DNA from 2 places in the Streptomyces sp. NPDC004542 genome. Region 1 is predicted to be linked to the other one. Evidence: riboswitches for the same ligand, from Rfam matches in the RefSeq annotation. Region 1 holds a riboswitch; the other holds the start of a gene.
What was found. Region 1 has a riboswitch for thiamine pyrophosphate ahead of thiC (phosphomethylpyrimidine synthase ThiC). Riboswitches for the same ligand answer to the same signal wherever they lie in the genome.
Positions count from the first base shown of each region.

Region 2: linked by a shared signal. The riboswitch ahead of thiO (glycine oxidase ThiO) and the one ahead of thiC (phosphomethylpyrimidine synthase ThiC) in region 1 are both predicted to bind thiamine pyrophosphate.

Region 1 covers NZ_JBEXLP010000005.1:38,323-43,094, reverse strand. The annotation lists gene ABZX30_RS04710 (IclR family transcriptional regulator C-terminal domain-containing protein) at 1-69, shown strand, start outside; gene ABZX30_RS04705 (SsgA family sporulation/cell division regulator) at 169-606, shown strand; gene ABZX30_RS04700 (YibE/F family protein) at 696-2,099, opposite strand; TPP riboswitch at 2,172-2,328, shown strand; gene thiC (phosphomethylpyrimidine synthase ThiC) at 2,321-4,105, shown strand; gene ABZX30_RS04690 (hypothetical protein) at 4,162-4,772, opposite strand, start outside.
Region 2 covers NZ_JBEXLP010000031.1:68,353-73,124, forward strand. The annotation lists gene ABZX30_RS19035 (thiazole synthase) at 1-667, opposite strand, end outside; gene thiS (sulfur carrier protein ThiS) at 670-870, opposite strand; gene thiO (glycine oxidase ThiO) at 867-2,027, opposite strand; TPP riboswitch at 2,025-2,136, opposite strand; gene ABZX30_RS19050 (hypothetical protein) at 2,190-2,540, shown strand; gene ABZX30_RS19055 (FAD-dependent oxidoreductase) at 2,587-3,816, shown strand; gene ABZX30_RS19060 (Rv2175c family DNA-binding protein) at 3,909-4,274, shown strand; gene thiE (thiamine phosphate synthase) at 4,383-4,772, shown strand, end outside.

The DNA of each region.
Region 1 (4,772 bases):
GCGGTCCGGCAGCTTCAGGCAGAGGCCGGACGGCATCTGGGCTCGATCGCGATCTCTATCAGTATCTGAAAACTCACTCCTTGTGATCTCTCGTGTACGTTGAGCAAGATTTCCCCAGGATCAAAGGGATCATTACCGGCCAGTCGATGTCCTATGACGGGATGGGCGATGCGCGAGTCCGTACAGGCAGAAGTCATGATGAGCTTTCTCGTGTCGGAGGAGCTCTCCTTCCGCATCCCCGTGGAACTGCGGTACGAGACATGTGATCCCTATGCCGTGCGGCTGACTTTCCACCTGCCCGGAGACGCCCCGGTGACCTGGGCCTTCGGACGCGAGCTGCTCATCGACGGGGTGGGCCGACCGTGCGGCGACGGCGATGTGCGCATCGCGCCCGCCGGGCCCGAGGCGCTGGGCGAGGTGCTGATCCGGCTTCAGGTGGGAACCGACCAGGCCCTGTTCCGCTCGTCGACGCCGCCGCTGGTGGCCTTCCTCGACCGTACGGACAAGCTGGTGCCGTTGGGGCAGGAGGGGGCACTGGCCGACTTCGACGCCCACCTCGACGAGGCCCTGGACCGCATCCTGGCCGAGGAACAGAGCGCCGGCTGACGCGTCACGGCACAGGCGCCGCAAGCTCCGCCTCACCACGGGGTGTTGCAGTAACGCTTCTCCGGGGGCCGTCGGCCCCTGACGGAGCCTCACCGCTTCCGGCGCCTGCCCCGGCCGCCACGTGACGGAGCCGACGGGGCCACGGTGGCCGCGGCCGGCTCCTCTGCCGGACGATCGGCCGCCACCACCAGAGCCGCGAGGGCGGTGGTGACCGGTACGGAGGCCACCAGACCGATCGAGCCCACCAGTGTGCGTACGATCTCCTCCGCCACCAGCTCGCTGTTGGCGACCGTGCCCACGCCGCTCCGGGCGATGGAGAACAGCAGCAGCAGCGGCAGCGCGGCGCCCGCGTAGGCCAGCACGAGTGTGTTGACCACGGAGGCGATGTGGTCGCGGCCGATGCGGATGCCCGCACGGTACAGCCCTCGCCGGCTCATCGACGGATTGGCCTCGTGCAGCTCCCACACGGCCGAGGTCTGCGTCACCGTCACGTCGTCCAGGACACCGAGCGAACCGATGATGACACCGGCGAGCAGCAGACCGCTCATGTCGATCGACGGGTACAGGCCGTGGATCAGTCCGGTGCTGTCGTCCGTGTTGCCGGTGAGCGCGGCCCAGTCGATGAACAGGTTGCCGAGGACGCCGATCAGCGACAGCGAGACCAGGGTGCCGAGGACAGCCACCGAGGTACGGGCCGACAGTCCGTGGCACAGGTAGAGCGCGATCAGCATGATGGCGCTGGAGCCGATCACTGCCACGGTCAGCGGGTCCGACCCTTGCAGGATCGCGGGCAGGATGAAGAAGGTGAGGACCAGGAAGCTGACAGCCAGCGCCACCAGCGCCATGACGCCACGCATCCGCCCGACGACCACGACGGCGAGTGCGAAGATCCCGGCCAGCAGCGCCATGGGGAAGCGCCGGTTGACGTCGGTCACCGAGTACTGCAGGTCCTTGGGTGCCGAGGGTTCGTAGGCGGCCACCACCTGCTGGCCCTGGTGCAACTGCCGCGACTGGTCCGGCTGCACGATCTCCGTGAACGTACGGCCCCTGTCCTTGCCGGAATCGACCCGGATCGTCGCCTTCTTGCAGGTATCGCCCGACTTCTGCTGCGCGGCGCCGCCCTCGGCCGTGGAGGTGTCACCGGTCGAGGTGCCCCCGGAGCCGTTGACCGACCCGCAGCTGATCTCGACGACCTTGGTGACCGTGGCCTGCCGCGTCTGCCGGTCGAAGCCGACTCCCGTCCGCTCGTGCGCAGGGGCGCCGCCCGGCCAGAGCACCACGAGCCCCACCACGACCGCCGCGGTGAACGGGATCAGAACGGCCGCGATGACCTTGCGTAGATGCTGGGAGACCGGGGCCGCGGGCCCGTGGCTGTGACTGTGGGAGTGCCCGTGCCCCCCGCCGTGCCCGTGCCCCCCGCCGTGGCCGTGGCCGTGGTTGCGGTCGTGCGGCGGTTCGCCGGGCGGATATGTGGGCTGGTGCGTCGTGGTCACCGCCCGATCATTGCAAGAACGGGCGGAGGCGCACTGTTCACCGCGCCACGAATGACGCTAGCGTGGAGGCACCTTTGCACACGCGGGAGCTCGGAGCACCGGGCTGAGAGGGCGCTGACCTCCGTCTTCGCGATGTTTCACGTGGAACACCGATGGACGGAAACCGCTGCGTCGACCGCCGAACCTGTTACCGGGTAATGCCGGCGTAGGGAGTAGGTCTCATGACCAACAAGGACGCACGCACGCCTGCCTCCACGCAGCTCTCCAGCGGCGAGGAGGCCGGGAAGTCCATCGGCTGGCACAAGGGGTATGTCGAGGGTTCGCGCCCCGACCTGCGCGTGCCGGTCCGTCAGGTGCACCTGACCAACGGACAGTCGGTCACGCTGTACGACACCTCCGGCCCGTACACCGATCCACTCGTCGAAACCGACGTCCGCAGGGGTCTGCCGCCGCTGCGGGAGAACTGGATCATTGCCCGCGGCGACACCGAGGAGTACGCGGGCCGTCCCGTCCGTCCTGAGGACGACGGGATCAAGCACACCTCGCCCCGGGGCGGACTGCGCAACCTCGACGCGGTCTTCCCCGGACGCTCCCGCCAGCCGCGCAGGGGCCGGGACGGCCAGGCGGTCACCCAGCTCGCCTATGCCCGTCAAGGTGTGATCACGCCCGAGATGGAGTTCGTGGCGCTGAGGGAGAACGTCTCACCGGAGGTCGTCCGCGAGGAGATCGCGGCGGGCCGGGCCGTGTTGCCCGCCAACGTCAACCACCCGGAGATCGAGCCGATGATCATCGGCAAGCGGTTCCTGGTGAAGGTCAACGCCAACATCGGCAACTCGGCGGTGACGTCCTCCATCGAGGAGGAGGTCGAGAAGATGACCTGGGCGACCCGCTGGGGCGCCGACACGGTGATGGACCTGTCCACCGGCCGTAACATCCACACCACCCGTGAGTGGGTGCTGCGCAACTCCCCCGTCCCTATCGGCACGGTGCCGCTCTACCAGGCGCTGGAGAAGGTGGACGGCAGGGCCGAGGAACTGACCTGGGACATCTACAAGGACACGGTCATCGAACAGGCCGAGCAGGGTGTGGACTACATGACCGTCCACGCCGGAGTGCGGCTGGCGTACGTGCCGCTCACGGCCAACCGCAAGACCGGCATCGTCTCGCGCGGCGGCTCGATCATGGCGGCCTGGTGCCTGGCGCACCACAAGGAGTCGTTCCTGTACGAGAACTTCGAGGAGCTCTGCGAGATCCTCGCCGCCTACGACGTCACGTACTCGCTGGGCGACGGACTCAGGCCCGGCTCGGTCGCGGACGCCAACGACGAGGCGCAGTTCGCGGAACTCCGCACGCTCGGGGAACTCAACCGGATCGCCAGGCGTTTCGACGTACAGACCATGATCGAGGGCCCGGGTCACGTCCCGATGCACAAGATCAAGGAGAACATCGACCTTCAGCAGGAGATCTGCGATGAAGCTCCGTTCTATACGCTCGGCCCGCTGACCACGGACGTCGCACCGGCGTACGACCACATCACCTCCGGCATCGGTGCCGCGATGATCGCCTGGTGGGGCACGGCGATGCTCTGCTACGTCACGCCCAAGGAGCACTTGGGCCTGCCCAACCGTGACGACGTCAAGACCGGCGTCATCACCTACAAGATCGCCGCCCATGCGGCCGACCTCGCCAAGGGCCACCCGGGTGCCCAGGAATGGGACGACGCGCTGTCCGACGCCCGCTTCGAGTTCCGGTGGGAGGACCAGTTCAACCTCGCCCTCGACCCGGACACGGCACGGGAGTTCCACGATGAGACGCTTCCGGCCGAGCCCGCCAAGACGGCCCACTTCTGCTCCATGTGCGGGCCGAAGTTCTGCAGCATGAAGATCTCACAGGACATCAGGCGTGAACACGGCGGCAGCAAGGCCGAGATCGAGGAGGGCATGGCACAGAAGTCGAAGGAGTTCGCGGCGAGCGGGAACCGGGTGTACCTGCCGATCGCGGACTGACACGCGCGCGCGCCGCCTGTCCGGCTTGCGCCCCCGCCGGGGGCGCAAGCCGGGGATCATTCCGGCTGGTGCTCCGGGCCGCCGAAGTCCGGGCTCGTGTAGTCCGGGCTGGTGAACCTCGGGCGCGGGCCCGGGGTGGTGCCGTCGTCGGGGCTGCTGAATCCCGGCCGGTCGTAGCCGAGCCGGGGCATGCGTCCGGTCGGCGCCGGCGGGGTCATGCGGTGCGGTGTGCCGGTGCCGGGGGCGGCGAGCGCCTCCCGCAGGAAGGGCAGGATGCCGCGGTCCAGGAGCGCCTCGCGCCAGGCCTCACTGGCCCGGGCCAGTTCCTCGGTCACCTCCCCGTGGGGTCCGTCCCCGAGCGACGGGCTGTTGCGCAGGGCGGTGAGGAGCAGGCCGACGCCGGCGACCAGGATCGCGACCGCCGTCATGGCGCCGAACACCCAGCCGGTGGTGATCATCGTCTGGGCGAAGGCCGGTGCCGGGTCCAGCATCCGCAGGACGTAGCCGACGAGGAGGAAGATCGCCGCGGCGGTGCCGGCGAGGACCGGGGCGAGAACCGCGACGACGGCGACGGCGCCCGCGCCGGTGTTCTCGGCGGCCTCGCCGAGCGAGGCGGCGAGGCCCATGGGATCCGTGCCCGGCTCGGTGGATCCGGACAGGGGAACGG
Region 2 (4,772 bases), on a different contig from region 1:
TGGCGGCAGCCATCCGCACCGGCTCCTGCGCCCGCGTCACCGCGGAGGCCAGCATCACCCCCGCACACCCCAGCTCCATCGCCAGCGCCACGTCCGACGCCGTACCGGCGCCCGCGTCCAGGATCACCGGCACGCGCGCGTGCTCGACGATCAGCTGGAAGTTGTGGGGGTTGCGGATCCCCAGCCCGGACCCGATGGGCGAGCCCAGCGGCATGATCGCCGCACAGCCGGCGTCCTCCAGCTTCCGCGCCAGCACGGGATCGTCATTGGTGTACGGCAGGACCGTGAAGCCGTCGTCGACCAGCGTCTCCGCCGCGTCCAGCAGCTCGATCGGATCCGGCAGCAGCGTGCGCTCGTCGGCGATGACCTCCAGCTTGACCAGATCGGTCCCGAGGGCCTCGCGCGCCAGCCGGGCGGTGAGCACGGCCTCCCCGGCGGTGAAACACCCCGCCGTGTTCGGCAGCACCCGGATGCCGAGCCGCTCCAGCACCGACAGCACCGAGCCGCGCACACCGGGATCCACCCGCCGCATCGCCACGGTCGTCAGCTCCGTGCCGGAGGCGGCCAGCGCCCGCTCCAGCACCTCGAGGCTGGGCGCACCGCCCGTACCCATGATCAGGCGGGACGTGAAGGACGTACCACCGAGGACGAAGGGGTCGTCGGCCATGCTCAGCCTCCCTGGACGGCGGTGAGTACTTCGACGCGGTCACCCTCGGCCAGCGCCGTGGACGGCCACTGCGCGCGCGGGACGACGGTCTCGTTGAGCGCGGCGGCCACTCCGCGCGGCGCCGCGGTGAGGGACCGTACGAGGGTGTCGAGAGCGGTGCCCGGGGCGACCTCCCGGCGCTCTCCGTTGACGGAGATGTTCATGCGGGCTGCTCCGTGAGTGCCGTGCTGAAGCGCTTGGGGGTGAACGGCCGGGCCTCTTCGGGCAGTTCACCCGTGGTCAGGGCGTGCGCCAGGGCGTCCCCGGTGACCGGCGTGAGCAGCACGCCGTTGCGGTAGTGCCCGGTGGCCAGCAGCAGCCCGTCCAGGCCGGTCGGGCCGAGCAGCGGCGCGTTGTCGGGTGAACCGGGGCGCAGCCCGGCCCGGGTCTCGGTGAGCGGCAGCTCGGTGATGCCGGGCACCAGTTCGTGCGCGTCGCGCAGCAGCTGGTACACCCCGCCGGCGGTCACCGTCGTGTCCCAGCCCAGTTCCTCGCTGGTGGCCCCGACGACCAGCTCGCCGTTCTCCCGGGGCACCAGGTAGACGTGGCTGCCGCGCACCACGGCCCGTACGGTCCGGTTGAGGAACGGCGCGTACCGCCCGGGCACGGCCAGCCGCACCACCTGCCCCTTCACCGGCCGCACCGGCGGCAGCAGGTCCTCGGGCAGGCCCGCGAGCCGCCCGCTCAGGCTCCCGGCGGCCAGCACCACCTGGCCCGCGCGCAGCGCACCGCCGTCCGAGGCGGTCACCCCGGCCGCCCGGTCCCCCGCGACGTCGAAGCGCTCGGCCCGCACCCGGTGGAAGACCACCCCGGCGCGCTCGCACGCGGCGAGCAGCGCGGCCGCCAGCCGGCGCGGATCGATCTGGTGGTCGCCGTCCACCCGCAGCCCCCCGCGCACCCCCGGCGCCAGCAACGGCTCCAGGCGCCGGCACTCCCGCCCCGAAAGCCACTCGGACTCCAGGCCCGACCGCTGCTGCAACGCGTGCAGTTCGCGCAGGTGGGCGCGGTCGTCGGCGTCCAGGGCGACGGCGAGCGTGCCGCACGGGCGGTAGCCGAGGTCCAGGCCGGTGAGGTCGGTCAGCTCGGCCGCGAACTCCGGATAGCGGCGGGCCGACGCCAGGTTCAGGCCGAGCAGGATCTGCTCGCCGTGGTGCAGCTCCGTGACGGCGGCCAGCATCCCGGCCGCGACCCGGGCGGCCCCGCCGCCCGGGTCCGGGTCCGCCACGGCCGTGGTGAGCCCGCGCTGCGCGGCCCGCCAGGCCGTGACCAGACCGATGATCCCGCCCCCTATGACGAGGACGTCGGACGTACGTGACGACATGGGCGTCCAGCCCCTCCCTTCGCCGGCATGACCCGGATCAGGTTCGTACGGTCGGAGGCCGCCAGCCTCCCTCTCAGCCCGGTGCGTCCGGGCTCCCGCGAGTGCTTGTACGGTGGCCACCCTAGCCCGCAGGGCACCCGACCCGTAAGGAGGCCTCCGCCGATGGCCCGCTCGCTCGACGGCCTGATCCTCGCTCCCGTCGCGGACCAGGCTCCGGGACAGGTGGGGACGCGCACCCGGTTCGCGTACCACGAGAAGGACGGCGAGATCTGGGCCGAGTACGCGGGTGGCGATGTCGTACGCGGCTCCCTGGTGGGCACCAGGGAAGGGGACCGGCTGGACTTCCGGTACGTGCAGCTGAAGCGGGACGGCACCACCTCCTGCGGACACTGCGCGTCGGCCGTCGTCGAGCTGCCCGACGGCCGGGTGCGGCTGGAGGAGACCTGGGAGTGGGAGTCACAGCCGGGAGCGGGTACGAGCGTGGTGGAGCAGGTCACGGAGCACACCCCCTGACTGACGGCCAGTCAGTTGACTATGGTGGTCCGACTATGGTGATCCAGTGAGCGAGCAGACACGGGAACAGGCCACGTCACAGGCGCGGCGCGTGGTCGTCGTCGGCGCGGGCATGGCCGGGGTGCAGACCGCGGTCGCGCTGCGCGAACAGGGCTTCCGGGGCACCGTGACGCTGCTCGGCGCCGAACCCCACCAGCCGTACGACCGGCCCCCGCTCTCCAAGGCCGTGCTGCTCGGCAAGGCCGAAGGCTCCGCCTTCGACGTCGACTTCGAGGCGCTCGGCATCGAACTGCGGCTCGGCCGTGAGGCGCTGGGCGTGCGCCCGGGCGACCACGAGGTCGACACCGAGGCCGGGCCCGAGCCGTACGACGTCCTGGTCCTGGCCACCGGCGCCGAACCGGTCCGGCTGCCCGGCACGGAGGGCGTGCCCGGCGTGCACCTGCTGCGCACCCTCGACGACGCCGAACGGCTGCGGCCGGTACTCGCCCGGCAGCACGACGTCGTGGTCGTCGGCGCGGGCTGGATCGGCGCCGAGTTCGCGACGGCGGCCCGTGAGGCGGGCTGCGCGGTGACGGTCGTGGAGGCGGCGGACCGCCCTCTCGCCGGCGCGCTCCCGGCCGAGGTGGCCGCGCCGATGGCGTCCTGGTACGCCGACAGCGGCGCCGAGTTGCGCACGCACGCGCGCGTGGAACGCGTCGAGCCGGGCGCGGTGGTGCTCGACGACGGCTCGCGGGTGCCCGCGGGCGCCGTCGTCGTCGGCATCGGCGCCCGCCCCGCCACGGCGTGGCTGGCTGGCTCCGGCATCGAACTCGGCGCGCACGGCGAGGTGGTGGCCGACGAGCACCTGCGGACCTCCGCGCCGGACGTGTACGCGGTCGGCGACTGCGCCTCCTTCCCGTCCCGCCGGTACGGGCAGCGGCTGCTCGTCCACCACTGGGACAACGCCCTCCAGGGCCCGCGCACGGTCGCCGCGAACATCATGGGCGAGACCCCCGCGGTCTACGACCCCGTGCCGTACTTCTGGTCCGAGCAGTTCGGCCGTTTCGTGCAGTACGCCGGTCACCACGGCGTGGCCGACCGCACCCTGTGGCGCGGCGATCCGGCGGGCCCCGCGTGGACGGTCTGCTGGCTGAGGGGGGACCGGCTGGTGGCCCTGCTCGCCGTGGGGCGCCCGAGGGACCTGGCCCAGGGGCGGCGGCTGATCGAGGCGGGCACGCCGATGCGTCCGCAGGCGCTGTCCGACCCGGCGCGGCCCCTGAAGAACGCCACGGCGTAGCACGCCCCGGCACAGGGCCCCGGCCTGGCGCGTCGCCCCGTGTGGACCGGCCTGACTTCCGAGTGTCAGTGGCAGATGGCAGGCTAGTTTCCGTGACCGAGATTGACGCGAAGATCGATGCGCTCGTCCCCGCCTGGCTGAACCTGCCCGAGATCGCCGAGAAGCTCGGCGTCGAGGTGACACGTGTGCGGCAGCTGGTCAAGGAGGGCCAGCTCATCGCCGTACGCCGTGGTGAGAACCGGGCGCTGCACGTCCCCGCCGCCTTCATCGACGGGGACAAGGTCGTCAAGGGCCTGTCCGGGACCTTGACGCTCCTCAGGGACGACGGCTTCAGTGACGAAGAGATGCTGGAGTGGCTCTTCACCCCGGACCCGAGCCTCCCCGGCACCCCCGCGCAGGCCCTGAGCGAGAATCGCGGCACGGAGGTGAAGCGCCGCGCCCAGGCGCTCGCCGTCTGACCCTGACCGTCCGAACCGAACACCGTCCGGCGTACGGGCCGCGGCCCCGGGGTCCCCGGCCACGGCCCGTACGCCGCCGACCGCGCACCACAACGGGGGGACCCACGCATGTCCGACACCGCCACCGCCCGCGACCGCCTCGCCGGCGCCCGGCTCTACCTGTGCACGGACGCCCGCAGGCGGCAGGGCGACCTGGCCGAGTTCCTCGACGCGGTGCTGGCCGGCGGGGTGGACATCGTGCAGCTGCGGGACAAGGGCATGGAGGCGGCCGAGGAGCTGGAGCACCTCGCCGTCCTCGCCGACGCCTGCGCCCGGCACGGCAGGCTGCTCGCGGTCAACGACCGCGCGGACGTCGCCCACGCCGCCGCCGCGGACGTGCTCCACCTCGGCCAGGGCGACCTCCCGGTCCCCACGGCCCGCGCGATCCTCGGCGCGGACGTCCTCATAGGCCGTTCCACGCACGCCGAGGCGGAGGCGGAGGCCGCCGCCGTCCAGGAG